Linked DNA regions of Thiocapsa rosea. The protein of the gene in region 1 interacts with the protein of each later gene in a pairwise test. Links are inferred from orthologs where the notes say so. Each region holds a gene or a part of one and is shown on either strand. Other genes may lie near its edges.

The links.
Region 2: the proteins of serC (region 1) and selB interact in binary tests that used the Escherichia coli proteins (3 or more experiments, as listed by UniProt). The link is inferred for Thiocapsa rosea from one-to-one orthologs.

The regions. Positions count from the first base shown.
Region 1 is NZ_RBXL01000001.1:169,000-183,411, forward strand. The notes cover bases 7,614-10,489. They hold serC (3-phosphoserine/phosphohydroxythreonine transaminase), read right to left. Parts: upstream 9,655-10,489; coding sequence 8,572-9,654; downstream 7,614-8,571. Other genes in these bases: BDD21_RS00750 (phosphoglycerate dehydrogenase), read right to left, coding at 7,614-8,376; gyrA (DNA gyrase subunit A), read right to left, coding at 10,139-10,489. Also shown: BDD21_RS00715 (FGGY-family carbohydrate kinase), read left to right, coding at 1-691; BDD21_RS00720 (sensor domain-containing protein), read right to left, coding at 688-2,760; BDD21_RS00725 (prephenate dehydrogenase), read right to left, coding at 3,132-4,004; hisC (histidinol-phosphate transaminase), read right to left, coding at 4,001-5,113; BDD21_RS00735 (PIN domain-containing protein), read right to left, coding at 5,110-5,595; BDD21_RS00740 (UPF0175 family protein), read right to left, coding at 5,592-5,921; pheA (prephenate dehydratase), read right to left, coding at 6,086-7,192; more of BDD21_RS00750, read right to left, coding at 7,192-7,613; more of gyrA, read right to left, coding at 10,490-13,483; BDD21_RS00765 (GGDEF domain-containing protein), read right to left, coding at 13,676-14,412. UniProt on the Escherichia coli protein: Catalyzes the reversible conversion of 3-phosphohydroxypyruvate to phosphoserine and of 3-hydroxy-2-oxo-4-phosphonooxybutanoate to phosphohydroxythreonine. Is involved in both pyridoxine and serine biosynthesis.
Region 2 is NZ_RBXL01000001.1:5,222,487-5,237,022, forward strand. What follows is about bases 4,597-7,596. They hold selB (selenocysteine-specific translation elongation factor), read right to left. Parts: upstream 7,075-7,596; coding sequence 5,119-7,074; downstream 4,597-5,118. Other genes in these bases: selD (selenide, water dikinase SelD), read right to left, coding at 4,597-4,910; selA (L-seryl-tRNA(Sec) selenium transferase), read right to left, coding at 7,071-7,596. Also shown: BDD21_RS23240 (nitrite/sulfite reductase), read right to left, coding at 1-1,126; HTH-type transcriptional regulator CysB, read left to right, coding at 1,326-2,267; BDD21_RS23250 (NAD(P)/FAD-dependent oxidoreductase), read right to left, coding at 2,328-3,674; more of selD, read right to left, coding at 3,822-4,596; more of selA, read right to left, coding at 7,597-8,477; formate dehydrogenase accessory protein FdhE, read right to left, coding at 8,521-9,462; BDD21_RS23280 (formate dehydrogenase subunit gamma), read right to left, coding at 9,649-10,272; fdxH (formate dehydrogenase subunit beta), read right to left, coding at 10,269-11,147; fdnG (formate dehydrogenase-N subunit alpha), read right to left, coding at 11,158-13,623; BDD21_RS29385 (molybdopterin-dependent oxidoreductase), read right to left, coding at 13,636-14,223. UniProt on the Escherichia coli protein: Translation factor necessary for the incorporation of selenocysteine into proteins. It probably replaces EF-Tu for the insertion of selenocysteine directed by the UGA codon. SelB binds GTP and GDP.

The DNA.
Region 1 (14,412 bases):
CGGTGACCCGATCGGAACCCTCGACGCAACACTCGCAAACCGGCTTGGCTGGCGATCACCCGTTCAGGTGCTCGCCGGAACAACGGACAGCACGGCCGCGGTAATCGCCGCCGGAGCAAGGCAGCCCGGCGATGCGGTCACCTGCCTGGGAAGCACGCTGGTGCTGAAGATCCTCTCGGAGCGTCCGGTGACGGCATCCGCTTACGGAATCTACAGCCATCGTTTCGGCGACGCATGGCTAGTCGGGGGCGCCTCCAACAGCGGCGGCGCGGTCTTGCGCAGGTACTTCAGCGATACCGAGATCGTCTCGCTCAGCCTCGGCATCGACCCGAAGCGCCCCTCCGGCCTCGACTACTACCCGCTCATCGGACCCGGCGAGCGCTTCCCGAGGAACGATCCCGATCTGGCACCGAGACTCTCGCCCCGCCCGAGCGAGCCGCGGGACTTTCTGCACGCTCTTCTGGAAGGCATCGCCCGTATCGAGGCGGAAGGCTACGCACGTCTGGCCGAGCTGGGCGCACCGCCACCTCGTCGGATCGCGAGCATCGGAGGCGGCGCGGCAAATCCGACGTGGACGGCGATGCGCACCCGCATCCTCGGGATCCCGGTGATGAGCGCCGAACATCAGGATGCCGCTTACGGTGCCGCTCTGCTGGCCCTGCATCGCTCACTCGCTCTGGACGCGGTTTAACTCGGCTCCGAGGGCCGCCCGAAGAAATACCCCGAACCCCAATCGACACCCAGCTCGACGAGCCGCTGCAACGTGGCCTCGTCCTCGACCTGCTTGGCAATGGTCGTGACGCCGAGATCCTGCGCGGTATTCTGAATGGTCGCCAGGATGGACCGCGCACGCGCGGACTCGCCGGCCAACCGGACGAGCTTCGCGTCGAGCTGAATAAAACTGACCGGCAGATGGATCAGAAAACGAAACGACGAATCGTCCCCGCCGTAGTCGCTCACGGCGATCTTGCATCCCAGATCCAGCAGAGGCGACAGCGCCCGAACGACCTGCTCCGTCTCTGCCGTAATCTGTCGCTCGTTGAGCGTGAGCACCAAGGGCAGCACGCCGTTCGCCGCCTTGCACACCCCGTCCAGCTCGCGCGTCAAGGCCCTCAGGATATCCGGATGGCGGATCAAGTCGCCCGACAGGTGCACGAAGTCCAACAGCGGGCATTCTGTTGACTCACCGGGGGATTTGAGCCGGGCAGCGGTCGCATTTAGGAGCATGCTGTCGATGCGATGCAGCAGGCCTAGCTGTTCGGCGATCGCGATGAAGGCGGATGCGGCCAGGACACGGCCGTCCGCAGCGACGATGCGGGCCAACGACTCTTCGGCGACCACCCGGCGATCACGAAGGTCCACGATGGGCTGAAACGCCGGAAGAATGCGTGCGGTCTGAAGCGCGGACTGGACCAAGACAGCCATCGAAACGGCGTAAACGCCGCTGTCGTTCCCGTCGTAGCACACCCGGTTCCGTCCTGCGTTCTTGGCATGGTAAAGGGCCATATCCGCTCGGGCCAAAACGTCCCTCGGGTCGCTCTCGTGGGAATGGCAGGTCGCGAAACCGATGCTCAGGGTTACGCGAATCTCCTGGCCATTGATCTCGAGTGGCCGCGCGGCAACGCTCTCGCGAATGCGTTCAAGGCCGGTTCGGGCCTGCACCTCGTTTGTCTCGGGCAGCGCGATTACGAATTCCTCGCCACCCCAACGCCCCAACCAATCGGCTTGCCGCACCTCCCGGAGCAGTGTCTCCGAAACCCGTTTCAACACCGCGTCGCCGACACCGTGACCATAGGCGTCGTTGACGAGCTTAAAGTGATCGAGATCCAGGATCGCGAGACAGCACGGCCTGCCCGAACGCAGACCTTGGGCATGAATCCGCTGCACCGACTGCCAAACGCCGCGTCGATTCAGCAGGCCGGTCAACTCGTCATGATCGACAAGATATGCGAGCTTCAGCTCGGCGACCTTGCGCCGGGTAATGTCGATGTGGGTGCCGGCAACCCGCATCGCCTTGCCATCCGCGTCCCGCTCGTAGATCCGCGAACGGTCCTGGATCCAGACCCAGTGTCCGTCACGATGACGCATTCGGTATTCCGCCTCGAACCGATCGAGTTCGCCGTTCGTCACCTGCTCGGCAAGAGTCAGAACGCGGTCGAGATCCTCCGGGTGCAGCATCTGCCGCCAGCTTTGCAGGTCGACCTGAATCTCGCCGACGCCATAGCCGAGCATGGCCAGGTAGCGAGCATCCACCGTCACGTCGAACGGCAATACAGAGCCGTCGTAAATGCCGATATCACCACCCTCGACGGCAAGCTCGAGCCGTCTGGTTGCCTCCGCCAACGCCGCCTCGGCCGCTTTGCGCTCCGTCACGTCGCGCCCGACGCCGATGATGGCCGTGACCCGACCCTCGGCATCCAGTACCGCTGTGTCGGACCATGCGAGCCAACGCCAACCTTCCAGGGTCAAGGCACGTTGTTCGACAATGCAGGTGTACGGAGGCTGACACAGTTTCGCCATTGCCGCCGCAGTCGCCGCCTGGTCGTCTTCGTGGACCAACGGCATAAAGGTACTCCCGAGCAGCTCGGCTTTCGTTTTGCCGAAGGTACGACAGTAGCTCGGATTGACGAACAAGAAGCGACCCTCGGGGTCGACCTTCACCACCAGATCCGTTTGGTTCTCGATGAGCAGGCGATAGTCTTCGTCAGGGGTGTCGATGGAACCCTGAGTCAACGACTGCTCGGTCTCTTCTGGGGGCATGATTCGAGTCGCAATGATATGGCCTTCGGAATCGGCCCCGCATCCGAAGCATCAAAACGAACGGAGACGTCTCGTGCGGGTTGGGATCGCCCGCCCGACCGACCGACCGACCGGAAAGAATCGCTCCAGGCATGAAGGCTCGCGTGCGCAACTCGGAGAGCCCACACTGGCCGACGACACCGGAAGAATAGCGCGCCGGCGTGACGAGGTCGAGATCCGGCGACCGACGGACACCTTTGAATCCAGTGTGAAAACGCACGGAATTCAGTGTGAATGTAGCCGCGCGGCGCGCCAACCCTCGGTTGCCGCACGACTGCAGTGCCTTGGGACGCCGACTCCTTCCAGATGCTCGGGCGCACGCGGACGTGCGATCAATCAACCCGTGGCGCGTCCACATAGCGATCGCGCGCCGCCTTGGCCCGTTCGAAGATGGCCAGCAGGCGGTCGCCGTCGGCGCTGCGGATACTCTCGGCGAGATCGGTCATCTCGATGCCGAAGCGGGCCAGCATCGCGCTCAGTGCCTCGCGATTGGCGAGACAGATGTCGCGCCACATGACCGGATGACTCGATGCAATGCGCGTGAAGTCCCGGAACCCACCGGCGGCATAGCGGAAGATCTCGTCGTTCTCGCGCATGCGCGCCAGCGCATCGACCAGCCCGAAAGCGAGCATATGGGGCAGATGGCTGGTGGCGGCGAGCACCTCGTCGTGATGGGCGACCGACATACAGGTGACCTCGGCCCCGCAGGCCTCCCACATCGCGGTGACGCGTGCGAGTGCATCGGCGTCGGTCTCGGGCAACGGGGTCAAGATGACGCGGCGCCCACGGTACAAATCGGCCAGGGATGCCTCCACGCCGCTGTGCTCCGTGCCGGCGATCGGATGACCCGGGACCAAGTACGGCGGAACATGGCCGAAGACGCCGAGCGCGTCCGCCACCACGCTCCCTTTGACACTGCCCCCGTCGGTGACCACCGCCGCAGGGTCGAGCCGATCGCGAATCGCCTCGAAGATCCCACGCATGGCACCGAGCGGTACGGAGACGAAGACCATGTCCGCGCCCGCGACCGCCTCGGCGGGATCCTGCGTCAACAGGTCCACGACACCCAGCTCACGTGCCCGCTCGAGGTTGGCGAGCCCGCGCCCGCAGCCGATGACCTGTCGCACGGCCCCGGCCTCGCGCAGGGCCCGGGCGAGGGATCCGCCGATGAGTCCAACCCCGATGATCGCCAGCCGCTCGATCATGACGTAAGCACGTCCTCGAGCGCAGCAATGCAGCGGGCGTTCTCGACCTCGAGACCGATGCTGATCCGCAGGTGATTGGGTAGACCATAGTTGCCGACCGGTCGCACGATGACGCCGCGTTTCAACAGGTCATGATTCACCGGACCTGCGGGGCGGCCGACATCGACCGTGATGAAGTTGCCGACCGACGGGATGGACGCGAGCCCCATCCGTTTGAAGGCATCGAGATACTGCCGCATCCCGGCGCGGTTGAGCTCAACCGAGGCGCGCACATGCTCGCGATCGCCGATGGCCGCAGCCGCGGCGGCCTGAGCGAACGCGTTGACGTTGAAGGGCTGACGCACCCGATTGAGCAGATCCGCCACCTGCGGATCGCTCAGTCCGTAACCGACCCGCAGGGCCGCCAACCCGTGGGCCTTGGCGAAGGTCCGGGTCACGATAAGATTCGGAAAGTGATCGAGCCAGTGCGTGGCATCCGGGAAGTCCGGCTCGCCGACGTACTCCGTATAGGCCTCGTCGATCACGACGATGCAGGTCCTGGGTATGGACTCGATGAATGATTTCAGCGGCGCGGCCGCCAACCAGGTCCCGGTCGGATTGTTCGGGTTGGCGATCCAGACCACGCGGGTCTTGTCCGTGACGAGACGGGCCATGGCGTCGAGATCGTTACCGTAGTCGCGTGCCTTGGCGACACGCGCGGTCGCACCGACGGCCTGGGTCGAGATCGGGTAGACCGCGAAGGCATGTTCGGAGAAGACCGACTCCGCACCCGGGTGCAGGAAGGTCCGGGCGATCAGATCGAGCACGTCGTTCGATCCGTTCCCGATGGTGACCGCACTCTGCGAGACGCCGTGGAACGCGGCAAGCACGCGTCGCAGCTCGAAGCCGCCGCCATCGGGATAGCGACCGATCTCGCCCATCAGGCCGGCGATCGCCTCGCGCGCCCGGGGGCCGGGACCCAAGGGATTCTCGTTCGAGGCCAGCTTCACCGAGTCGCGAATACCGAGCTCGCGCTCCAGCTCCGAGACCGGCTTGCCGGGGACGTAAGGGGTGAGCCCGGCGATTCCGGGGGCGGTCAGGGGCAGGAAGGGATTGTCGTGGACAGTCATTGAGTTTCCAATCTCATGATAAACGCCTCGTAGAGGCCGTTGGACAGGTGAAATCCCCGTTCTTTCGCGTTCACGAGAATCTGCTTCGCGGAGTCCGAATCCAAGATCTCGCGCTGGAGCGCAAGCAACAGGACGCCGACCAATCCGAGCACCGGGATGCCCATCATCCGCGCGACCCGCCGCCCTTTCTTCTCGTCCACGATCAGCGGCAGATGTCGTTGACGCGCCAACGCGAGGGCTTCGGCTTCTCCGGGATCGAGCAGGGTCCGAAGCTCGGCGAGCAGCGGCACCTCATCCACCGACACCACCTCAAGCCATGACCGCTGTTGTACGATCCCCTCGACATCGGGATCGCCGGCGAGCCATTCTCGGTAGACGGCATCCGGAAGCAACACCCGCTCGAAACAGCCGGCGAAGAGATCGAGTCGCTGTTGAGCCTCGAGCACGATCAGCGCGGTCGTATCGCTGACAACGGTCGTCATTCAAGACCAAGCCGACCCAGGGTCTCAAGCTCTTCCGCAAGATCGTAATCGGCGATCGGGACACCAAGCTCGCCGAGCAATCCCATCATCTCTTCGCGCGATTTTTCGAACACGCGCGCCACTTGGCCCAAGCTCAGATCACCCGACTGGAACGATCGGATGGCAATCCACTTTCGGAAACCCAGATCGAGCAGCTCGTCATCAAAGGCCGCGGCAATTCCGATCGGCTTGCCGCGCCGCGTAATGAGCAGATATTCGCCGCGGTCGAGGGCCTGTCCGAGCACGCTCGGATTGGTTTGGAGCGCTTTGATACCGATGGTTTCCATCAACCGGATACTCCGTAATAGGGGTATCTGAAGTATAGCAGAGTGGCTTGAACTGACTTCCGGGTACCTGTAGCAGACAGGATCTCGCGCAGATCCAGGCCGCACATCGAATCGAACCCGTCCAACATGGAGAATCCTGTCATACCGGACGCAGCCCCGAAGGCTCAGAGCACCGCCAGCGGATAAGACCCAAGCACCTTGAACAGCAGAGACGACTGTCTCAGGTTCTCCAGCGCGAGCGCGACCTTCGGGTCGTCTCGGTGGCCCATGATGTCGATGAAGAAGACATAGTCCCAGATGCCGCGACGCGAAGGGCGCGACTCGATGCGGGTCATACTGATGCCGTGAGCAGCCAGAGGGGTCAGCAGGTTGTGGAGACCGCCGGCCTGGTTGCGGCAGGACAGCAGCAGGCTGCTCTTGTCCTGCCCTTGACCGCTGGGTCGGGCGTCCTGTTGGCCGATGACGAGGAAGCGGGTGGTGTTGCCGGGCTCGTCCTCGATGCGCTCGGCGAGCACCTTGAGCCCGTAGATCTCGGCGGCCTGGAGACCGGCGACAGCGGCGGCATCCTCTTCGGTTGCAGCGGTGCGAGCGGCCTCGGCGTTGCTGCCGACAGCGACGCGCTCGGCGTTCGGGAGATGGCGGTCGAGCCAGCCGCGGCACTGCGCCAGCGATTGTTGATGCGAATAGAGGGTGCGGATGGCGCAAAGATCATCCGTGACACTCATCAGGTGATGATGGATCCGCAGACTCACCTCGCCCGTGATCATGAGCGGCGAGGTCATGAACATGTCCAGGGTGTGGCTCACCACGCCCTCGGTCGAGTTCTCGACCGGGACCACGCCGAAGTCGCAGGAGCCGGCCTCGACCTCTCTGAAGATCTCGCCGATCGTGGCTAAGGCGAAGGTGTTGACCGAATGCCCGAAGTGCTTGATGGCCGCGGCCTGCGTGAAGGTTCCGGCCGGGCCGAGATAGGCGACATTAAGGGGACGTTCGAGCGCAAGACAGGCGGACATGATCTCGCGGAACAGTCGGGCAACCTCTTCGCCGTCGAGCGGACCGGGGTTGGCGGCCTTGATGCGACGCAGGACGGCGACCTCGCGCTCGGGCCGGTAGAATTGCACCTGACTGCCGTCGGCGGCCGTCTTGATATGAGCGACCTGTTGGGCGCAACGGGCACGCTCGCTGATCAGACCGAGCAGCTCCGAATCGATGGCATCGATCCGGCTGCGCACGTCCTCCAGGGCGTCGCCCTTGGCGCTGTTTTGCTCCATCAGTCGATCCGTTCCCGCGTCCCGAGACAACGCACCGAGAGGACGCCGTCGATGGAGCGCAACTCTTTCACCGTGTCTTCCGGACAGCGCTGATCGATATCGATCAGCGTGACCGCGAAATTGCCGCGCGAGCGGTTGAGCATATCCAGGATATTCAGTCCGGCAGCGGCCAAGTCGGTCGAGATCTGGCCGACCATATTGGGCACGTTGCTGTTGACGATCGCCATGCGATAGCCGCCGTTGCGCGGGAGATTGATCTCGGGGAAGTTCACCGAGTTGGTCACGTTGCCGTTCTCCAGATAATCCCGAACCTGCTCCGCGACCATGACGGCACAGTTCTCCTCCGCCTCCTTGGTCGAGGCGCCGAGATGCGGCAGGGTGATCACCCGCGGATGGTCCTTCAACAGGTTGCTCGGAAAATCGCAACAATAGGCGTAGAGGTGCCCTTGGTCCAGTGCGGTGACGACGGCGTCGTCGTCGATGATCCCGTCGCGCGAGAAGTTCAGCAGGACGGCGCCTTTGCGCAGGGTGCGCAGCCGCTCGGCGTTGATCATGCGCCGGGTGTCGTCGGTGAGCGGGACATGGAAGGTGACGAAGTCCGAGCGCGAAAGCAGATCGTCGATACTGAGTGCCGGCTGCACGTCGCTCGCGAGCTGCCAGGCGCGCTGGACCGTGATGGTCGGGTCGTAGCCGACGACATGCATCCCGAGCGAGCGTGCCGCATTGGCGACCTTCACGCCGATCGCACCGAGACCGATGACACCCAGGGTACGGCCCGGCAGCTCGAAGCCCACGAATTGCTTCTTGCCCGCCTCGACCGCCTGATGGATGGACAGATCGTCGCCCTCGAGCTCACGCGCGAAGCGCCACGCCTGGCCGATGTTGCGTGCCGCGATCAACATGCCTGCGATCACCAGCTCCTTGACGGCATTGGCATTCGCGCCGGGCGCGTTGAAGACCGCCACGCCGCGCGCCGTCATAGCCTCGACGGGGACATTGTTGGTCCCCGCGCCGGCCCGCCCGATCGCCTGCACACTCGGCGGGATATCCGCCGCCTGCATCTTGGCCGAGCGCACCAGAATGGCATCCGGATGTGCGATCTCCGAGGCGACCTCGTAGCGGTCACGCGGCAACCGATCGAGCCCGGCAACCGCGATGTTGTTGAGCGTTAGAATCTTGAACACTGAATCGCGTCCTGAGTGATAAACGGATGTTAATTGGAGGATCGAGCGTCGCGCGCGTCAACTGGCCTTTGAGTCGACGCGATTCAGAAAACAGAAAAAAAGATTCAATCCTGAACCGCGTCCGCGCCGTGGCCCGAGGTGACATGCGAGGCCAATCCAAAACTCGAACCGCGCATGTCACACCGCAGACGCGGTTCAGCCGTGTTTGCGCTCGAACTCCTGCATGAAGCCGACCAGCGCCTCGACGCCTTCCTGCGGCATTGCATTGTAGATGCTGGCGCGCATGCCGCCGACCGAGCGATGGCCCTTGAGCGTGGTCAGATTGGCGGCCTTGGCCTCCTTGATGAAGGTGTCGTCCAGCTCCGGGTTGGCGAGCGTGAAGGGCACGTTCATCCAGGAGCGCGACGCCGGCTCGACCGGGTTCTTGAAGAAGCCCGAGTCATCGATCGTTTTGTAGAGGAGCTCGGCCTTGCGCGCGTTGATCTCGCCCATTGCCTGCAGCCCGCCGATGCCCTTCAACCACTCGAACACCAGTCCGGCGAGATACCATGCGTAGGTCGGCGGGGTGTTGTACATGGAGTCGTTCTCGGCCTGGACCTTGTAGTCCAGCATGGTCGGCGTCCCGGGCAGGGTCTGGCCGAGCAGGTCTTCACGGACGATCACGATGACGAGGCCGGCCGGGCCGATATTCTTCTGAGCACCGGCGTAGATGAGTCCGAAGCGCGAGACATCGATCGGGCGCGACAGGATGGTCGAGGACAAGTCGGCAACGAGGGGCTTGTCGCCGACATCCGGGACATAAGGAAATTCGACGCCCTCGATGGTCTCGTTCGGGGTGTAGTGGACGTAGGCGGCATCGGCACTCAGGGTCAGCTCATCCTGACGCGGCGCGCGGGTAAAGCGTTCGGCCTCGGTACTGGCGGCGACATGGACCTGACCGTAGCGGCGTGCCTCGGCGATCGCCTTCTTCGACCAGGAGCCGGTGTTGAGATAGTCCGCACTGGCCGCGCCGCGCAGCAGATTCATCGGGATGGCGGCAAACTGGGTGGATGCGCCGCCCTGCAGGAACAGGACCTTGTAGTTGGTCGGGACCGCCAGGAGTTCGCGCAGATCGGCCTCGGCTTGGGCCGCGATCGACATGAACTCCTTGCCGCGATGACTCATCTCGGCGACACACATGCCGCTGCCGCGCCACTCGAGCATCTCGTCGCGCGCCCTGCTCAGGACAGGCTCAGGAAGCATTGCAGGGCCTGCGCTGAAGTTGTAAACCCGAGCCATTCTGTGATCTCCGTTAATCCGCGCCCGGCGCGGTATGCGATGTTTTTGGATGGGATCGGCCCCGGCAGCCTTGACGACCGTTGGAGCCGGCGCGGTTTAAGATTCGAAAAGACAGATCATTTTAAATCGCGCCCCCGCTTAGGGCCGTGGATGCACCAAACGGCAAACTCACTCGAAAATCTGCATCTCGCTCCGGACGCGGTTTGGTCTTGATAACACATTCGAGCTTCAAACCGCGAAGGCTCAATGGGTGCGACGCGATCCAGGTTCCGATCTGTTGCGTCATCATGCCGATGGATGGCGCGGTTGTCGATTTTCCGGAGTCGTGCGTGAGCACCTTAAACCGTGCCCGGTGCGGTATGCGTCATGCGTCATGTGTTGGGATGGCTTGGCCGCGCCGGCTCCGACGACTGTCGGAGCCGGCGCGGTTTAGAAGACGCGCGTCCGTTGCCTTGCGCACGCCAAAAACCGTCGACAACGCGTGTTATGCCTCCGGATCGCTGTCGGGATCGGCCTCGGGAGCCTGCTCATCATCGATCGGGTCACCGGTCGGCTCGTCCGGATCTCGGTCCTCGGCGAGGTCTCCGTTGCCCTCCTTCTCGCCATCCAGCGCAACGATCCGCTCGAGATAGACAAGGCGCTCGCCCTCGCCGAGATTGATCAGTTTCACGCCCTGAGCGCTGCGACCCACGACCGGAATCTGATCGATCGGGGTGCGGATCAGGGTACCGCCTTCGGTGATCAGCATGATCTCGTCGTCGGGGCGCACCAGCACGGCACCGACCTGGGCGCCGTTGCGCTCGGAGGTGCTGATGCCGATCACGCCCTTGGTGCCGCGCCCCTTGGTGGGGAAATCCTCGACGCGCGTGCGTTTGCCGTAACCGTTCTCGGTGACGCTGAGTACGGTACCGGGCTCGGCGACCAGGAGCGAGATCACCTTTTGGCCGGGCGCGAGCTGGACGCCGCGCACACCATGCGCTGTCCGGCCCATCGCGCGCACCGCTCCCTCGCTGAAACGCACCGCCTTGCCGGCGGAGGTGAAGAGCATGAGATCCTGCTTGCCGTCGGTAATGGCCACGCCGATCAGGACCTCGTCCTCGCGCAGGTCGATCGCGATGATGCCGCGCGAGAGGGGCCGCGAGAAGTCGTCGAGCGGGGTCTTCTTGACGGTGCCGGCGCTGGTCGCCATGAAGACGAAATAGCCGGTCTCGTAGTCGCGCACCGGCAGTACGGCATTGATGCGCTCGCCCGGCTCGAGCGGCAGCAGGTTGACCATCGGCCGACCGCGCGCACCGCGTCCGGCCTGCGGCAGCTCGTAGACCTTGAGCCAGTAGACCCGGCCGCGACTGGAGAAGCAGAGCACGGTGTCGCGCGAATTGGCGACGAAGATGCGGTCGATGAAGTCTTCTTCCTTAAAGGAGGTCGCGCTCTTGCCCTTGCCGCCGCGCCGCTGCGCCTGATAATCGCTGATCGGCTGGGCCTTCACGTAGCCCTGATGGGACATGGTCACCACGACCTCTTCGGGCGCGATCATGTCCTCCAGGGTGAGGTCGGTGTGGTCGACTTGGATCTCGGTGCGGCGCTCATCGCCGAACTGATCGCGGATCGCCGCGAGCTCTTCGCGGATGACGTCCATCAGACGATCCGAGTCGGAGAGGATCATCAACAGGGCGGCGATCTTGTCGAGGATCTCCTTGAACTCATCAAGGATCTTGTCCTGCTCCAGACCGGTCAGGCGCTGGAGCTGCAGGTCCAGGATGGCCTTGGCCTGACGCTCGCTCAATCGATAGCCCCCGTCGACCAGACCGAAGGCGGCTTCGAGCTCCTCGGGACGGGTGTGCTCCGCACCCGCGCGCTCGAGCATGCCGGTGACCGAGCCGGGCGTCCAGGTGCGCTCCATCAGGCGTTCGCGTGCCTCGGCCGGGTTGGCCGACGCCTTGATCAGGGCGATGATCTCGTCGATATTCGCCAGCGCAATCGCATAGCCTTCCAAGACGTGGGCGCGGTCGCGGGCCTTGCGCAGCTCGAAGAGGGTGCGGCGTGTCACCACATCGCGGCGATGACGGATGAAGTATTCGAGGATCTGCTTGAGGTTGAGCGTCCGCGGCTGACCGTCGACCAGGGCGACCATGTTGATGCCGAAGACCTGCTGCATCTGGGTGTGCTGGTAGAGGTTGGCCAGCAGCACCTCGGCATAGGCGTCGCGCTTGAGCTCGATGACGACGCGCATGCCGTCTTTGTCGGACTCGTCGCGCAGCCCGTCCGGGGCGATCCCTTCGATCTTCTTTTCCTTCACCAGCTCGGCGATGCGCTCGAGCAACCGCGCCTTGTTGACCTGGTAGGGCAGCTCGGTGACGACGATCGCCTCGCGTCCGCTACGCTTCTGGACCTCGACCATCGTGCGGGCACGGATGACCGCGCGGCCGCGTCCGGTCCGGTAGGCTTCCCGGATGCCGCGTACGCCGTTGATGAGCGCCGCGGTCGGGAAGTCCGGGCCGGGCACCAGCACCATCAGCTCTTCGATCGTGATCGCCGGATTGTCGATGAGTGCCAGACAGGCGTCGATGACCTCGCGTAGGTTGTGCGGCGGGATGTTGGTGGCCATGCCGACCGCGATGCCCGAGGAGCCGTTGACCAGCAGATTCGGGAAGCGCGCCGGGAGGACGACCGGCTCGTGCTCGGTGTTGTCGTAGTTGGGGATGAAGTCGACCGTGTCCTTGTCCAGATCATCGAGCAGCGCATCGGCGATGCGGGTCATCCGCACCTCGGTGTAGCGCATGGCCGCGGGCGGGTCGCCGTCTACAGAGTTGTGAACGAAGACGCCGCACGCGAGTAGAAAATTGTGATGGTGATCGACAGTGATGTCGTAGGTATCCGCCCGCACGGTGAGTCGACGCATGCTGACGACGCGATGGTTGTAATGCCTTCCTGCCGTGACGAGCGCCTCGAAGTCGCCAAAATACTCGACAGCCTTATTGAGTCGCGGAATCCAGTTCCGGTAACGATTCGACTCATATAATTCAGGGGTGATGTCACAATCAGGGAATCGTCTCGTCAGATCGTAGACATAGCCTGCGATCTTGCGCTGCATCACCTTCTGCCGATACTCGGGCTTGCTCCAGCTGACGTGCAGCGATTCGACATTAAACTCGTCGGCCAGGTGATGAACGAATTGATAGCGTCCGAGATTCGGCTGGAGGATGCGCAGATAGTCATTCAGTCCAGGCTTGACCGGCGCGGTGTCGAAGACCCCCGGCATGAGACTATCGTCCGGCGTCAAGTCCCGAGCTTCCTTGTAGGAACCATCACGCAGCATGAAGCGATGATCGGGCGTACAGCGGACGACATCGCCGGTGTCCAGGGTGAGCGCCAGCAGCTCGGCGTTGGGGCGGGTCATCCGCGCATGGCGCCCCTCGGCGATCACGATCTTGCCGGTCTCGTCCACCGCGTAGACGTAAAAGATCTCGTCGGACGGTCGCTGCGCCAACTCGGCGAAGGTTTTTTCGGTGCCGTCGGCCAGCTTGATGAGGGTGTCGCCGGTGAAACAGCCGAAGTTGCCTTGCCCATCCACCAGCAGGTAGCGCATCGAGAAGCGCTGCGCCATGCGGACCATGGTGTCGTAGATGGCCGAGTCGCCGTGAGGGTGGTACTTACCCATGACATCGCCGACCACACGGGCGGATTTACGATAGGCACGGTTCCAGACGTTGCCCTGCTCGCTCATCGAGAAGAGGACGCGCCGGTGGACCGGCTTGAGTCCGTCGCGAACATCGGGAAGCGCGCGTCCCACGATCACGCTCATGGCGTAATCGAGGTAGGACTGACGCATCTCGTCCTCGAGATTGATGGGTATAACTTCTCTCGCGAAATCTGCCATGGGCGTGGTGAACCGACGTTGAGGCGTGCCGCGCGGAGCACCGTAACGGGCCGCGATTGTACTGATGGTTAGCCTGTGAAGTTTACCACGCGGGGCAACCCTTCCCCATCCATAACGGTCACTTTGTCGCCGATGCGCCCTATTTCAGGGGCGATCGGAGACCGCGGCGGCCGGTTCGAGGACGACCTGATTGCGTCCGCTGCGCTTCGCCAGATACAGCAGATCGTCGGCCCGCCCCAAGAGCGCATCCGCATCTTCCTCGGGACGACGCTCCGCAACACCGAAGCTCGCCGTGACCCGATAGCTCGCGTCGAGCGGACGTAGGTCGGCCAGACGCATGCGCAGACGGTCGGCGACGTCCCCGGCGACGCGCAGATCCGCTTCCGCCATGACGACGGCAAACTCCTCTCCTCCGAGCCGTGCGGCCAGGTCCACACCTCTGACCTGAGATTCCAGAAGACCCGCGAAGGCGACCAGGACGAGATCGCCGCCGGCGTGACCGAAACGGTCGTTGACCTGCTTGAAGTGATCCAGATCCACCATGATCAGCGACAGCGGCGCACCCCCGATGCGCGCCCGCGCAATCCCGTTCTCCAAACGATCCATGAAGTAACGCCGATTGGCGAGACTCGTCAGGGGATCGGTGCGCGCCAAGGCTTGATTGGTTTCGTTGGCGAGGACGAGCTCGCGGTTGGTGTTGCGCAGGTCGCGAACCAAGCGCGACATCTCCATCGCAAGGTTGCCCATCCGCTCGACGATATCGCTTTCTGCGACGTTCGCCAGCTCGCCGATCAGCACGATGCCCCGACCGCTCGGGTAGGCATGAAAGAGATAGGTTTCGCCGCCAAGCGGGGTCTGGAAGACCCGTGCAACGGGCGTGC
Region 2 (14,536 bases), 5.1 Mb from region 1 along the record:
GCTTGCGCACATGCGGCAAGACCAGATTCTGCTCGTGCGTGACGCGCACCTCGCCGAAGCTGTAGTCATCGGCCCAGTCGGCTACCTGCTCCATCTGGTCTGCGGACAGATCGCCCGAGGCCGTCTCCGCGTGCTTCGTCGAGAGGGTCACGATCGCATATCCGGGACGCCGGTGCGGATGGGTGTTCCGGCGCACCCAGGTCGCGAACGCGGGGTTGCCCGAGAGCCGGCGTCGGTGCGCGACATCGTCCTCGGGCCGGTCCTGATAGGGGGGCTCGGGGAACCGCGATCCGACCCGCTCGAGATCGGCATCGGTCAGGGTCAAGGGGCCATCCGCGAGCCGCGCCCACTCCTGCATCACCAAGTGCCTGAGCTCGGCCATTCCGAGCGCGCCGACCAGGGTTTTAAGACGGGCCTTATAGGGGTCGTCGCGGCGCCCGTGACGATCGTAGACGCGCACGATGGCCTCGCAGAAGCTCACCAGATGACGCCAAGGCAGGAAAGGCTCCAGCTCCTGGGCGAGCGCAGGGTTACGGCCCAGGCCGCCACCGACCAAGACTCGGAAACCCGTCTCCCCGAGATCGTTCGTCAGGATCTCGAGTCCGATGTCGTGCACCCGGATCAGCGCCCGGTCCTGCTGCGCACCCGTGACCGCGATCTTCAGCTTGCGCGGGAGTCGACCGAAATCCGGGTGGAGCCGGCTCCAGCGGCGAAGGATCTCGCACCAGGGGCGCGGATCGATCCGCTCGTCGGCGGCGACCCCGGCGAAGGGGTCGGAGGTAATGTTGCGGATGCAGTTGCCGGAGGTGCGTACGCTGTACAACCGCACCGCGGCCAACTCGACCAAAATTTCGGGAACATCCTCGAACGCGACCCAATTGAGCTGAAAGTTCTGGCGTGTCGTGAAGTGGCCGTAACCACGGTCGTAGGTGCGGGCGATCCGGGCGAGACGACGCAGCTGGACGCTCGACAGCACGCCGTAGGGAATGCCGATCCGCAGCATGGGCGCTTCCCGCATGACATAGAGTCCGTTCTGCAGGCGCAGCGGACGAAACGCGTCCTCCGTCAGCTCCCCGGCGCGAAAACGCCGGATCTGGGCGACAAACTCGGCCACCCGATCGTTCATCCTCCGTTGCTCGTCGTCGTCTCGGTCCATAGCGGCACTCGCTGTCTCGATGGTCTGATTGTCGGGATGCCGCGGGCCGTCTGACTTTAGCCGGCCCGAGCGGCGTATCGACGACATCCTAGCGAGTCGTTTTTTGCCACAGAAGGAATTTAAAGTTAGATTGATATAGCGATCGGTTATTTGTTATTCGAAAATCCAGATGAACCTGCAGCAGCTGCGCTACATTCAGGAGGTCGTCCGCCACGGGCTCAACGTCTCGGAGGCCGCCGAAGCGCTCTTCACCTCCCAACCAGGCGTCTCCAAACAGATCCGACAGCTCGAAACCGAGCTCGGGGTGGACATCTTCGTCCGCCACGGCAAGCGCCTCGTGGAGGTAACCGAGCCGGGTCGCCAAGTCTTGGCGATCGCGGCACGCATGCTGGGGGATCTGGACAATCTGCGCCGGGTCGGCAAGGAATTCAGCGACGAGACCGCCGGTCGATTGGCCATCGCCACCACGCACACCCAAGCCCGCTATGTCTTGCCCGAGGCGATTCGCCGCTTCATCGAGGATTACCCCGGGGTCCGACTCTCGCTCCACCAGGGCACACCGAGACAGATCTGCGAGATGGTCTTGGCAGGCGACGCCGATCTCGCCATCGCCACCGAGGCGATCGCGGACTACGAGACGCTGCTGATGCTCCCCTGCTATCAGTGGAATCGCTGCATCGTCGCACCCTTGGGCCATCCGATTCTGCAGACGCAGGCGCTGACCCTGGAGCAGGTCGCGCGTTGGCCGATCGTGACCTACGACAGCGCCTTCACCGGCCGCGGCCAAATCAACCGCGCCTTCCTGGCCCGCGGCCTCAAGCCCCGGGTGGTGCTGAGCGCGTCCGACGCCGACGTCATCAAGACCTACGTCCGCATGGGACTCGGCATCGGGATCCTGGCCCGCATGGCCTACGATGCGAGCCTGGATACCGGCTTAGGCATGCTGGACGCCGCACATCTCTTCGATTCGAGCACCACCCGCATCGGCATCCGCAAGAACGCCTGGCTTAGGGGTTATGTGTACGCCTTCATCGAGCGGTTCGCTCCACATCTCACGCGCGCGGTGGTGGAGCGGACCCTGGCCGGCGGGGGCAGCGCGTTCGATATTTGAGTCGATCGCGGGTCGCTCGCACTCCCGCCGCCGGTCGTCGGACGCGGCTCTAAAGGGCACCTAGCCGAACAGATCTTGATACATGCCGCCGACCCACTCGAAGTCGCGGGCCACCAGATCCGGGCTCCGGTCATTGAGGTCGATCTGTTTCTGGACGATCAGGTCCGCCTCCATCGAATACTCGAACTCGACGGCAATCGCCTCTTGCGGATCACCCTTGACCCACATGAAGCAGAGGTTGTCCGGCAGACCAGGGTCTGGCTCCCGGCCGACGGCCCGGGCAGCGATCGATTTGGCGACGATGCGTGCCAGTCGATTCGCGACGTGGCCGCTCTTGGGATAGTGCTGGAACAGCGGGGACACGACCCCGACGGCATCGCCAACGACATAGACGTCCGGGTCATTGCGGGCCACGAGTTGGAGTGGATCCACGTCGGCCCAGCCGAGCGGCCGGCCATCTTCGCCCCGCGCGATCAGGTCCGCCATCCAGACCAGCTCGCCGGCTTGGTGCGGGACCATCAGGATCGCGTCCTCGAACTCCCATTCACCGGCGGTGGTCTTGATGCGCTTCGCATAGGGGTCCATCGACTCGACCCGCGCATTCGGTACATGGGTGATGATGTCAGGATACAACTCGTCGAAAGCCGCCTTGAAGCCTGGACCGATGGGGCGGATCCCATCCTTCGGGTCGAGAATGACGATCCGGGCCGGCACCTTGTTGCGCTTGAAGTACCAAGCGAGAAGGCAGGCCCGCTCGTACGGCGAGGGCGGACAACGATGCGGCGGAGGCGGCAACGTCATCACCAGGGTTCCCCCCTTGAATGACTTGATCTTCTGTTTGAGCGTCAGATGCTCCGCGCTCGGGATGTAGGCGGACGGAAAGTGGATCCGAGTATGATAGGCGGCATCCAGGTCATCTCCGAACCAGGCCCCATAATTGTTGCGGATGCCGGGCGACAGGATCAGATAGTCGTAATCCAGATAACCGTGGGAGGTAGCGACCCGTTTGCGGTCGCGCTCGATGCCCATGATCTCGGTCTGGATGAATCGATACCCGTGCCGGGCCGCCGGGGTCAGGTAATCGTGCGTCAAGAAGGAGGTGTCGAGCAGGTCGACCAGCCACTTGTTGCTCATCGGACAGGAAAAGAAGATCGGATTGCGCTCCAACAGCACGACGTCGAGCGTCGGGGCTTCCTGTTTCAGGTACTTCGCTGCGGTCAGTCCTCCCCAACCACCCCCGCAGACCACGACCCGCGTTGCCTGCGACCTCGGCAGCAGTGCCGACATCCGGCCTGTAATCAGGGTTGGCGCGACAGGTGCCACCGCATGGGCGAGCGGGACCGGTAGGACCGCAGCTGCAGCGGCACCGATGCCGCCTTTCAAGAAATCGCGTCGATCGATCGTCATGGTCACTCCTTCGAATTCTATCTGTTGATGGTTGAACGGCATGGACTGCACCGGACCGGTGACGGAACACGCGGCAACCTCCGAAGGCTGCATATCGGACACGCGGAGATCATTCAGACCCAGGGAATGCGGCTCGGCCGACGTGCATCAGGAGACGGTTACACCGCCTGCGCCGTCGATCAGCTCGCCGATCTTGGCGGCCTCCTCGAATCCGTCGCGGCGGAACCGTGCGATCACCGCCTCGACGGCATCGGGTGCGCAGGCGACCAGGAGTCCGCCACTGGTCTGGGCATCGCAGAGCAGCCGCAATGCCCAGTGCGGCAGGTCGGGGGCGAGGGTCACCTCCGCGCCGTAGCTGTCCCAATTGCGCTCGATGGCGCCCGGACCATGACCCTCGCGAGCGAAGGCGACCGACTGCTCGATCATGGGGATGTCGGCGAAGTGCAGCCGTGCCCCGGTCCGCGATGCACGACAGACCTCGAGCAGATGGCCCAGGAGTCCGAAGCCGGTGACGTCGGTCATGGCGTGCACCTCGGGCCAGGCGGCGAAGGTGGTGCCGGGCCGGTTCAGGCGGGTGGTCAGATCGAGCATGCGCCGATAGCCGGCGGCGTCGAGGAGCCCCTTCTTCAGCACCGCGCTCAATATGCCGATACCGAGCGGTTTGCCGAGCACCAGGCAGTCGCCTTCCCGGGCGGTCGCATTGGATTTCAGCCGATCGGGATGGACGGTGCCCATCACGGCCAGACCGTAGATGGGCTCGGGTGCGTCGATCGAGTGCCCGCCGGCGAGTGCGATCCCGGCCTCGGCGCAGACCGACGCCCCGCCATCCAGGATACGTCGGATCACCGACAGCGGCAGGCGATCGATCGGCATCCCGACGATCGACAGGGCCAAGACGGGCGTGGCGCCCATCGCATAGATGTCCGAGATGGCGTTGGTGGCAGCGATGCGCCCGAAATCGTACGGGTCGTCGACGATCGGCATGAAGAAATCGGTCGTCGCGACCAGGGCCAGGTCGTCGGTCAGGCGCAGCACGGCGGCATCGTCCGCGGTGGCGCTGCCGACGAGGAGGTCGGGATGCGCAAAGCCGGTGGAGACCCCACGCAGGGCCTCCGCCAGAATCTTGGGCGAGATCTTGCAGCCGCAGCCGCCGCCGTGCGACAGGGTTGTCAGGCGAATCGGCTCGGCGGGGCCGGGATCAATGGAATCGGAATGGGCGGTTGCGGACGGCGACATGGCGCGCTGGCCTCCATGGGACAATGGCGAGGATCAGGGTTCCGCGCCGGACCGGCGACAGAGCCGACCGCTCACCTCCCAAGGCGGCAGCCAGGACAAATGGCGGAAGGGCGTGGGAGTCGAACCCACCCGGGACCGCCTGACGGCCCCAACCGGATTTGAAGTCCGGCCGCCTCACCGGATAGCGAAGCCCTTCCAAAATCGATATCTATCGAGCGTGATCGGTCGTCGGCCTGCTGCTCGAAGGCGCATCCAGATCCAACAGGCTGTCGCGAAACACCCGATGCTCGTCGCCGATGCGGCGACAGTAGCCGATGCGGTCGAAGAACTCGAGGATCTGGATCGCGACCTTGCGCCCGATACCCAGGGCATCGCGGAAGGCCGCAGCCCGGGCGGCACCCTCGCGCTCCTGCAGGTCGCGCGCCAGCGTCGACATGTGCGCGACCGCCGAGCGCGTGAAGAAATGGTCGTGCGCCACCTGAAAGACCTCGCCCATGCCGGCGAGCTGCTTGAGCAATCGACGGATCGCATTTTCGTCGCTGCCGAGCGCACCGGCAAGATCCCGCACGCGCGGCGGGTTGAAGGGCTGTGCGTCGAGCTGCGGGAAGATCCGCTCGCGCCACAGACGCTCCGCCTCCGGAGACAGGCGCACGGCGTGATCCGGCAGATGCATGTAGGGGCCGCTGCGCATGAGCCGCCCGGAACGGATCAAGGCGTCCGACAGGGCAGCAAACTCCGGACGTGCCAAGCGGGGTGCCGCCATCCGGCGCAGGCGTTCGCGATCCGGCCCGAGTCGTTCCGGGGCCTTCTCGTGCTCCTCGGCCAGTGTCTGCAGGATCCGCGCTTGCCACGCCTGCCAGACGTCGACCGAGAAGAGCATGCCGCCGGCGGACGCACCGACGGCGACCGTCTCGGGCAAAGCGGCGAGGTCGGCCAAGGTCGCGGGATCCAGGTTCCAGTGTCGGGCCAGTCGGTCAAGGCCGAGGCCCTCGTTGGCCAGCGGCAGGGCACGCGCGACGGCCGTCGTCACCTCGGGTTCGGCGAAGGCACCGAGCAAGGCGAGCCGCTGCGGCCGGCGTCGCCCGCGGGTCGGCGGCTCGGGATCCAGGACGCGCCCGCCGCCCAAGGTCTGCCGGGCGGATTGATCCCGCAGGATAAAACGATCCCCGCGCAAGGCGCCGACCGGTTCGTCGAGCACCAGCTGGACCAACCCGATACCGCCTGGCTCGATGACATCGCCCTCCAGGACGGCGACCCGGCCGGTCAGGTGCGCGGCACCGAGGTGACAGTGCACCGGCGTCCAGTGACGCAGGGCCCGGGCGGCATCGGGCAGAACGCGGAGGCGCGCGTCGAAACGCCGAGTCGGGAGATGCAGATCCGGCGCGACGACCCACTCCCCGCGCCGGATCTCGGTGTGATGGAGCTCGGAGCCGGCCAGGTTCAGAGCACAGCGTTGACCGGCGACTCCGATCTCGGCGGGTTCGTTCTGCGCATGCAGACCCCGGATTCGTGCCTCGCGGCCCGACGGGGTCAGTCGCAGCAGGTCGCCCGGTCGCACATGGCCGCTATGGACGGTACCGGTGACGACGATTCCGGTACCGGACAGGGTAAAGGCACGATCCACCGCGAGGCGAAACCGCCGGTCGTCGATGCGGTCCGAGCGCGGCGGGACGGCGGCATGCAGATGGGTGCGCAGGTCGGCGACTCCCTCTCCCGTGACAACGCTGACCGGGAACAGAGGAGCGGCGGCCAGACCGGTCCGGCTCAAGAGACCCCGCACATCGACTTCGACCTCGGCGAGACGCTGCGCCGAGACTCGGTCGGTCTTGGTCAGGGCGACCGCACCGCATTCCAGGCCCAGCAAATCCAAGACCTGCAAGTGCTCGCGCGTCTGCGGCATCGGCCCGTCGTCTGCGGCGACCACCAAAAGGACGAAGTCGATCCCGGTCGCACCGGCGACCATGGTGTGCACCAGTCGCTCGTGACCGGGGACGTCGATGAAGCCCAGAATCCCGCCGGTCTCGCGCGACTGATACGCGTAGCCCAGCTCCAGCGTGATGCCGCGGGCCTTTTCCTCGGGCAGCCGGTCCGTGTCCACGCCGGTCAGCGCCCGCACCAGTGCGGTCTTGCCGTGGTCGATATGTCCGGCCGTTCCGACGATCATGGCCGGCACAACCCGGCGAGCTGGGCGCAAAAGCCCGCTTCGTCGTCCAGGCAGCGCAGGTCGAGGAAGAGGACACCGCCCTCGAGCCTCCCGATGACCGGGGTCGGCAGGCCGCGCAGAGCCGCCTCCAGCTCGCGCAGCACCGCAGACTGCCGGCGAGGCGCACGTACGGCGATCGCCCGGCTCGGGAGCCGCTCCAGGGGCAGCGCACCGCTGCCGATCTGACTCCCGGTCGGCTCGCTGCTCAAGGCCAACGGCCAACCACTCAGGGCCTGCTGCATGGAGGGCAGCAGCCGCTCCACCTGCGCCGCGATCTCCTCGGCCGTACGGGTCAGCAGTCGCAGCGTCGGCAACCGCTCGGGCAAACGCTCGGGATCTCGATAAAGCCGCAGGACGGCCTCGAGGGCCGCAAGAGTAATCTTGCCCACCCGCAGGACCCGCTTGAGCGGGTTTTTCTTGATCCGGGCGATCAGGTCGGCACGCCCGACCAGGATCCCGGCCTGCGGACCGCCGAGAAGCTTGTCGCCGCTGAAGGTGACCAGATCTGCACCCTGGCGCAAAGCAGCCTGCGGCGTCGGTTCCGCGGGCAGGCCGAAGCGCGCCAGGTCCACCAGTGTCCCGCTGCCCAGATCCACGGCGAAGGGGACGCCGTGCCCCCGGGCGATGCGGGCCAGCTCGACCTCGGACACCCGGGCAGTGAACCCTTGGATCGCGAAATTGCTGGTGTGCACCCGCATCAGCAAGCCCGTGCGGGGACCCAGGGCATCCGCATAGTCGTGAGTGTGGGTACGGTTGGTGGTGCCGACCTCTTTGAGACGCGCACCGGCGCGCGTCATGATGTCCGGGATACGGAAGGCGCCGCCGATCTCCACCAGCTCGCCGCGCGAGACGATCACCTCTTTGCGCGACGCCAGGCTGTTGAGCAACAGAAACACCGCCGCAGCATTGTTGTTGACGACGGTAGCCGCCTCGGCCCCGGTCAGCTCCCGGAGCCAGCCCTCGACGACCCGGTCCCGGTCGCCGCGGCGTCCGTCGTCCAGGTCGTACTCCAGTGCGCAGGGCTCGCGTGCCGCCGACGTCAGGGCCTCGATTGCCTCCTCCGGCAGATTAGCCCGCCCGAGATTGGTATGCAGCACGGTCCCCGTGAGATTGAAGACCCGACGCAGCCGCGGGGCATGGCTGCGTGCCAGAGCTGCCGCCAACCCGGCCGCGAACGGATGCTGGGCAAAGACATCGTCGGCCGGCCAACCATCGCCGGGGCCGCCACGCCATTCGGCGAGCTGCGTACGCACCTCCGCGAGCACGGCCGGCCGGCCGTACTCGGCCAACAGCGGGACGAGCGCGGGCCAGCCCAGGATACGATCGACGGACGGGGGACGCTGGTGCGCGGGTAGGCTATCCAAGAAAGACGATCCTTAGAGGGACGAGAGGCTGGGGCCGGCCGGACTAGGCGGAAGTCGCCGGGGCCTCGGGTTGGATCATCATGAAGTTGATGCCCGCCCGGGTAAACCCCTCCTGATCCACCAGCCAATCCAGGGCCATGGTTGCCAGATCGTCGGCCCACGGATCGACCCCGAGATCCTTGTCCATCCTGCAGATCTTCAGGTAGCTGCGACACTCGGGACAGGCTTCGGCCTTGACCGCCTCGCCCCGGGACTCGAGGCCCAAATAGGTGATGCCCCGGCTGTTGTTGCATTGGCTGCATTGACTGCGCACCAAACGCCACTCGCTGGCGCAGAGTCCGCAATGCAGATAGCGAGCACCGTCCTCGGCACCGCCGACGCGCACGATGGAGGCAACCGGCGGACTAGCGCAAACCGGGCAAAGACCGGCACCGGCGGGCGGTCCGACATCATCCGGGTTCAGGCGCGCGGCCTGCGAGGTCCAGGCGACCTGCATTGCAGCGCCGATCAAGGGTGCGCAGGCGAGATCGGGCAGCTCGGTGGCGTCCGGATCCAGCAGCAGGTGACCCTGCTCCGCCAGCCAGACATCCCCGGAGGCTAGGATGCGCGCGCAGGCGGCCTTCGCCTGATCGGGCAATAGATCGGGCGACGCCGCGGTCAGGTGTTCGGCAAGACTCCGAGCAAGTGCGGCCCAGTGCGGATCGGGTTGCCAGCCCGGATGCGCCAAGGGCGGCATCCCGCCGATCCGACATTGATCCAGGAGTGCGCGCAAGTCACGACCCGAGGCCGTCGACCGGTCCAAAACATCTTGCTGCGCCTCGGCGAGGACTGCGGCAAAGCGGAGGAAAGCCCCCAGGTCGTGGCCCTCGGCCAAGGCCCTCGCACGCCCTGCCCGCCGGGCGAACAGGTCCGGCGACGGGAGACGCAGCGCGGGAATCTCGCGAACGGCGCCGATCAATTCAGGTTGCAGTAAGGCACTCGGCATCGAGGATGACCCCTGTCTGGTATCGCTAACGCGGCGCGAGAAGGACCTCGGCCACCCTGTCGTTGCGCCCGTTGTGCCGTTGCGGCACAGGGGCTGGTTTCAGGATCTCGAGGTGAGCCCGCTCGCCGCGCATCGGACCCTGCCGGAGACACCGAACGGATCGGCCCCTCCGCTATCGGCGGCTACTCATGGCTCCTTGGTCGCCTCGTTGAACCAATCTCGGTGATGCTGTTTCGCCCAGGGGCGCGTCACGGTCCCGTACCACATGGCCCGAATCGTCCCTTTCGTCCAGATGGCGGCATAGATATGCATCATGATGAGCGCGATCATAACCACCGAGGTCGCGGCATGCACCACGGCCGCGAGTCGGACCAGCTCGACCGAGAAGCTGAACCAACTGCGCCACAGCCCGATGCCGGAGAGGGTGAGTAGGATCATGCAGATCACCAACAACCAGAACAGCAGCTTCTGTCCGCCGTTGTATTTGCCCTGTGCCGGCATCTTGTGGTCGTCGCCCTCGGCCATCTCGCCGATACGACGCAGCCATGCCCAATCCTTCGCACCCATGAGATTCAGAGTCCAGAAGCGAATCATCATAAACAGGAAGGCAACGGACATCAGCACGCCCACATAGGGGTGCAGGATGCGTGTCCACACCCCCCCTCCGAACAGTTGGGTCAGCGGCCAGAAGGCCGGATGGAACAGGGCCAGACCGGAGAGTGCGAGCAGGATGAAGGTGATGCCAACCACCCAATGGTTGACGCGCTCTCCCGTGGTGTAGCGGATGAGGTCGTTCGGGTCGCGTTTCATTTCTCGAACTCCTTCTCGGTCTCTTTCGAGACCTCGTTCGGGCCCTTGGCGATATAGTGGAAGAGGCTCGCCAGAGTGACGGCCGCCAGCGCGCCGATGGCCAGCGGCTTGGCGAAGCCTTTCCAGAGCTCGACCAGCGGATCGATGGTCGGATTCTTCGGAAGACCCGAGTAGAGTCCCGGCTCATCGGCATGCTGCAGGACATACATGACGTTGGTTCCGCCGACCCCCGGAGCGTCGTAGAGCCCGGCGTTCATGTATCCCCGCTCCTGGAGCTGCCCGACGCGTGCCTCGGCGTAATGGGCCATGTCGTCCTTCGACCCGAAGACGATCGCCCCGGTCGGACAGGTCTTGACGCAAGCCGGCTCCAGACCCACGGCCACCCGATCCGAGCAGAGCGTGCACTTGTACGCCTTCTGATCGACCGGGGAGAGCCGGGGAATGTCGAACGGACAACCGGTGATGCAGTAACCGCAGCCGATACAGTGCTCCTGATTGAAGTCAACGATACCGTTGGCATAGCGCACGACGGCACCGGGTGCCGGACACGCCTTCAGGCAGCCCGGATCGGCACAGTGCATGCAGCCGTCCTTGCGGATCAGCCACTCCAACCGACCGGGCTGAACTTCCACCTCCGCAAAGCGCATCACCGTCCAGGAGGCGTCGCCCAGGTCCGCCGGGTTGTCGTAGACACCGACGTTGTTGCCGATGGCCGGATGCAGGTCGTTCCATTGCGCGCAGGCCACCTGGCATGCCTTGCAGCCGATGCACTTGGTCACATCGATCAGCTTGGCCACCTCGAGCGGTTGGCGAACCCCGGGGGGCGGTGTCGTCGTGGCCGAGCGGGCCTCGACGGCGAGGGATTGCATGGTCATGACCGCCTCCTCAGACCTTTTCCACGTTGACGAGGAACGCCTTGAACTCCGGCGTCTGCGAGTTGGCGTCGCCGACGAAGGGCGTCAGCCGGTTGGCCAGGAAGCCCGGCTTGGCAACCCCCACGAACCCCCAATGGATCGGGATTCCGACGGTATGTACCCGCCGGCCGTGGACATCCAAGGGTCGCAGCCGCTTGGTCACCACGGCCACCGCCAGGATCCGACCGCGCTTCGAGGTCACCTTCACCAAGTCACCGGCAGCGATGCCTTTCTCCGCCGCGAGCTCCTCGTCGACCTCGACGAACTGCGACGGCTGCAGGACCGCGCTGGAGCGAACGTTCTTGGTCCAGAAGTGCTGATGCTCGGTCACGCGATAGGTGGTGCCGACATAGGGGAAGTCCTCCGCGCTCCCCAGTTGCTTGGCGTCGTACTCGAACAGGCGCGCGCCCGGGTTGCTGGTCGCGAGCGGGTTCTCCGGATGCAGCGGGTTGATGCCGAGCGGCGTCTCGAAAGGCTCGTAGTGTTCCGGAAGCGGTCCTTCGGCCATGCCCTTGAGCGCGAACAGATGGCCCACGCCGTCCGGCAGCATGATAAAGGGACCGACGTCCAGCTCCGGGGCCGCGTCGGGTCGCATGTCCGGCACGTCGTTGCCGGCCCACCGGGTCCCGTTCCAGGCGATGGTCTGGCGGGTCGCATCCCAAGGCTTGCCGGCGGTATCGCAGTTGGCTCGGTTGTAGAGCACGCGGCGGTTGGCCGGCCAAGCGAACCCCCACTGCGGATAGAAGCCGAGACCGGACGGATCCGCGGTATCGCGACGTGCCATCAGGTTGCCGTCCTGGCTCCAGCTCCCGCAATAGAGCCAGTTGCCGGAGGCGGTGGTGCCGTCGTCTCGCAACTGGGCGAAGCCCGCAAGCTGATCCCCGGCCTTGACCAGGATCTTGGTCGGATCCTTGGGGTCCGGCAGATCAGCCAAGGCGCGTCCCGAGAACTCCTTGGCGAGCTCCTCGGGGCTGGGGGCCAAAGGCTGCCCGTAGTCCCAAGTCAGGTTCGTCACCGGATCGGCAAAGGTGCCGCCCTCCTGCTCGTAGAGACGCCGCAGCCGGTAGAAGATGCCCGCGATGATCTGCAGATCGCTCTTGGCCTCCCCCGGCGGATCCGCAGCCTTCCAGTGCCACTGCAACACCCGACTCGAGTTGGTGAAGGAGCCGTTCTCTTCGACGAAGCAGGTCGAGGGGAGGCGGAACACCTCGGTCTCGATGCCGCTCGGCTCGACATTGTTGTAGACGCCGTAGTTGGCCCAGAACTCGGAGGTCTCGGTCACGAGCGGATCGACGACCACCATGAACTTGAGCTTCGCCAGGCCCTCGCCGACCTTCTGAACGCAGGGCACCGCCGCCAAGGGATTGAAGCCCTGGCAAATGAAGCCGTTCATCTTCCCCTGATGCATGTTCTCGAACATCTGCAACACGTCGTAGGGTTTGTCGAGCTTCGGGAACCAGTCATAGCGGAAGTTGTTCTCGGCGGTGGCCGCCCCGCCGTAAAGCGCCTTGGCCAGCGAGACCCGAAACTTCGGGAAATTCTGCCAAAAGCTCATCTGGTTGGGACGCAGTGGTTTGGGCGAGCGGGCGTCGAGATACGCTTGCCAATCCTGCTCCCCGTCGGAGGCCAGCCGCAGGTAACCCGGCAGCATGTTGGTGATCAGGTTCATGTCCGTGATGCCCTGGACGTTGGCATGACCGCGCAAGGCATTGATGCCGCCGCCGACTCGGCCCATGTTGCCGAGCAGCAGTTGGATCATGGCCATCGCCCGGATCGTCTGAGATCCGGTGGTGTGCTGCGTCCAGCCCAAGGCATAGAGGATGGTCATGGTCTTGTCCGGCGTCGCGGTCGCGGCGATCGCTTCGCAGACCGTGATGAAGTCCTCCTCCGAGGTGCCGCACACGTCCTTGACCAAGGCCGGTGTATAGCGGGCGTAATGCTGCTTCATGAGCCGGTAGACCGACCGCGGGTGAGTCAGGGTCGGATCGGAGATCACGAAGCCGTCCTCCCCGATCTCGTAGTCCCAGGACTCGCGGTCGTACTTGCGCTGTGCCGCGTCGTAGCCCGAGAAGATCCCGTCCTCGAAGGCGAAATCCTCCCGCACGAGGTAGGACACGTTCGTGTACCGGCGAACGTACTCGTGATGGATCTTGTCGTTGTCGAGCAGGTAGTTGATCACCCCGCCCAGGAACGCGATGTCCGAGCCGCTGCGCAGCGGTGCATAAAAATCGGAGACAGCCGCGGAACGCGTGAAACGCGGGTCCACGACCACGAGCTTGGCCTTACGGCGTGTCTGGGCCTCGATGACCCACTTGAAGCCGCACGGATGTGCCTCGGCTGCATTGCCGCCCATGACGAGCACCAGATCGGCATTCTTGATGTCGACCCAATGGTTGGTCATCGCGCCACGCCCAAACGTCGGAGCCAGACTGGCCACCGTCGGGGCATGTCAAATGCGTGCTTGGGTATCGACGGAAACGATGCCGAGTCCGCGTGTCATCTTGGCGGTCAGGTAGCCCGCCTCGTTGCTGACCGCGCTGCTGGCCAGCAGACCCATGGTGGGCCAGCGGTTGACGGTCTCGCCATCGGCGTTGGTCATGGCGAAGTGCGCGTCGCGGTCATTCTTCATCAGGCGCGCGATTCGCTCGAAGGCATCGTCCCAAGAGATGCGCTGCCACTCGCTCGAGCCGGCGGCCCGGTACTCCGGATAGCGGAGACGGTTCTCGCTGCGGACGAAATCGAGCAGGCCCGCGCCCTTCGGGCAGAGTGTGCCGCGGTTGACCGGATGATCCGGATCGCCCTCGATGTGCACGATGTCCGCCTTGGCGTTCTTCCCACCGCTGCCGAGGGTGTAGATGATGACGCCGCAACTCACCGAGCAGTAGGGACAGGTATTCCGTGTCTCCATGGTACGGTCGAGCTTGAAGGCACGGGCCGACGCCAGTGCGGGCGCGGGCGAAAACCCGAGCGCCGCCAGGCTGGAGGCTCCGGCCCCTGCCGCGCAGACGCGAAAAAAACCTCGACGGGATAGTTGCATGGATCGGGATCTCCTTTGGTGCGGGTCGTCACTTTCCAGTCCTGTTCACCGAGCCTCGCCTGACGTGGATACGGACCGGAACCGGACTTGGATTCGATGGCGACTATTTCATTAATTGCTTAAGTTCTTTTTTAATAACCATAGCTGCATTGAATCAATCCTGACTGTACTGCACAACGATGACGCAATATTCAATGAGCGCTTCAGCCAGCTTCAGCCAATACCCTATTATCGGCGGGGAGTATGTTACTCGTCTACCGACGAAGTCAATTGAGAGGATGTTAAAGAACCTTTTTGGACGAACCGCAGTTCC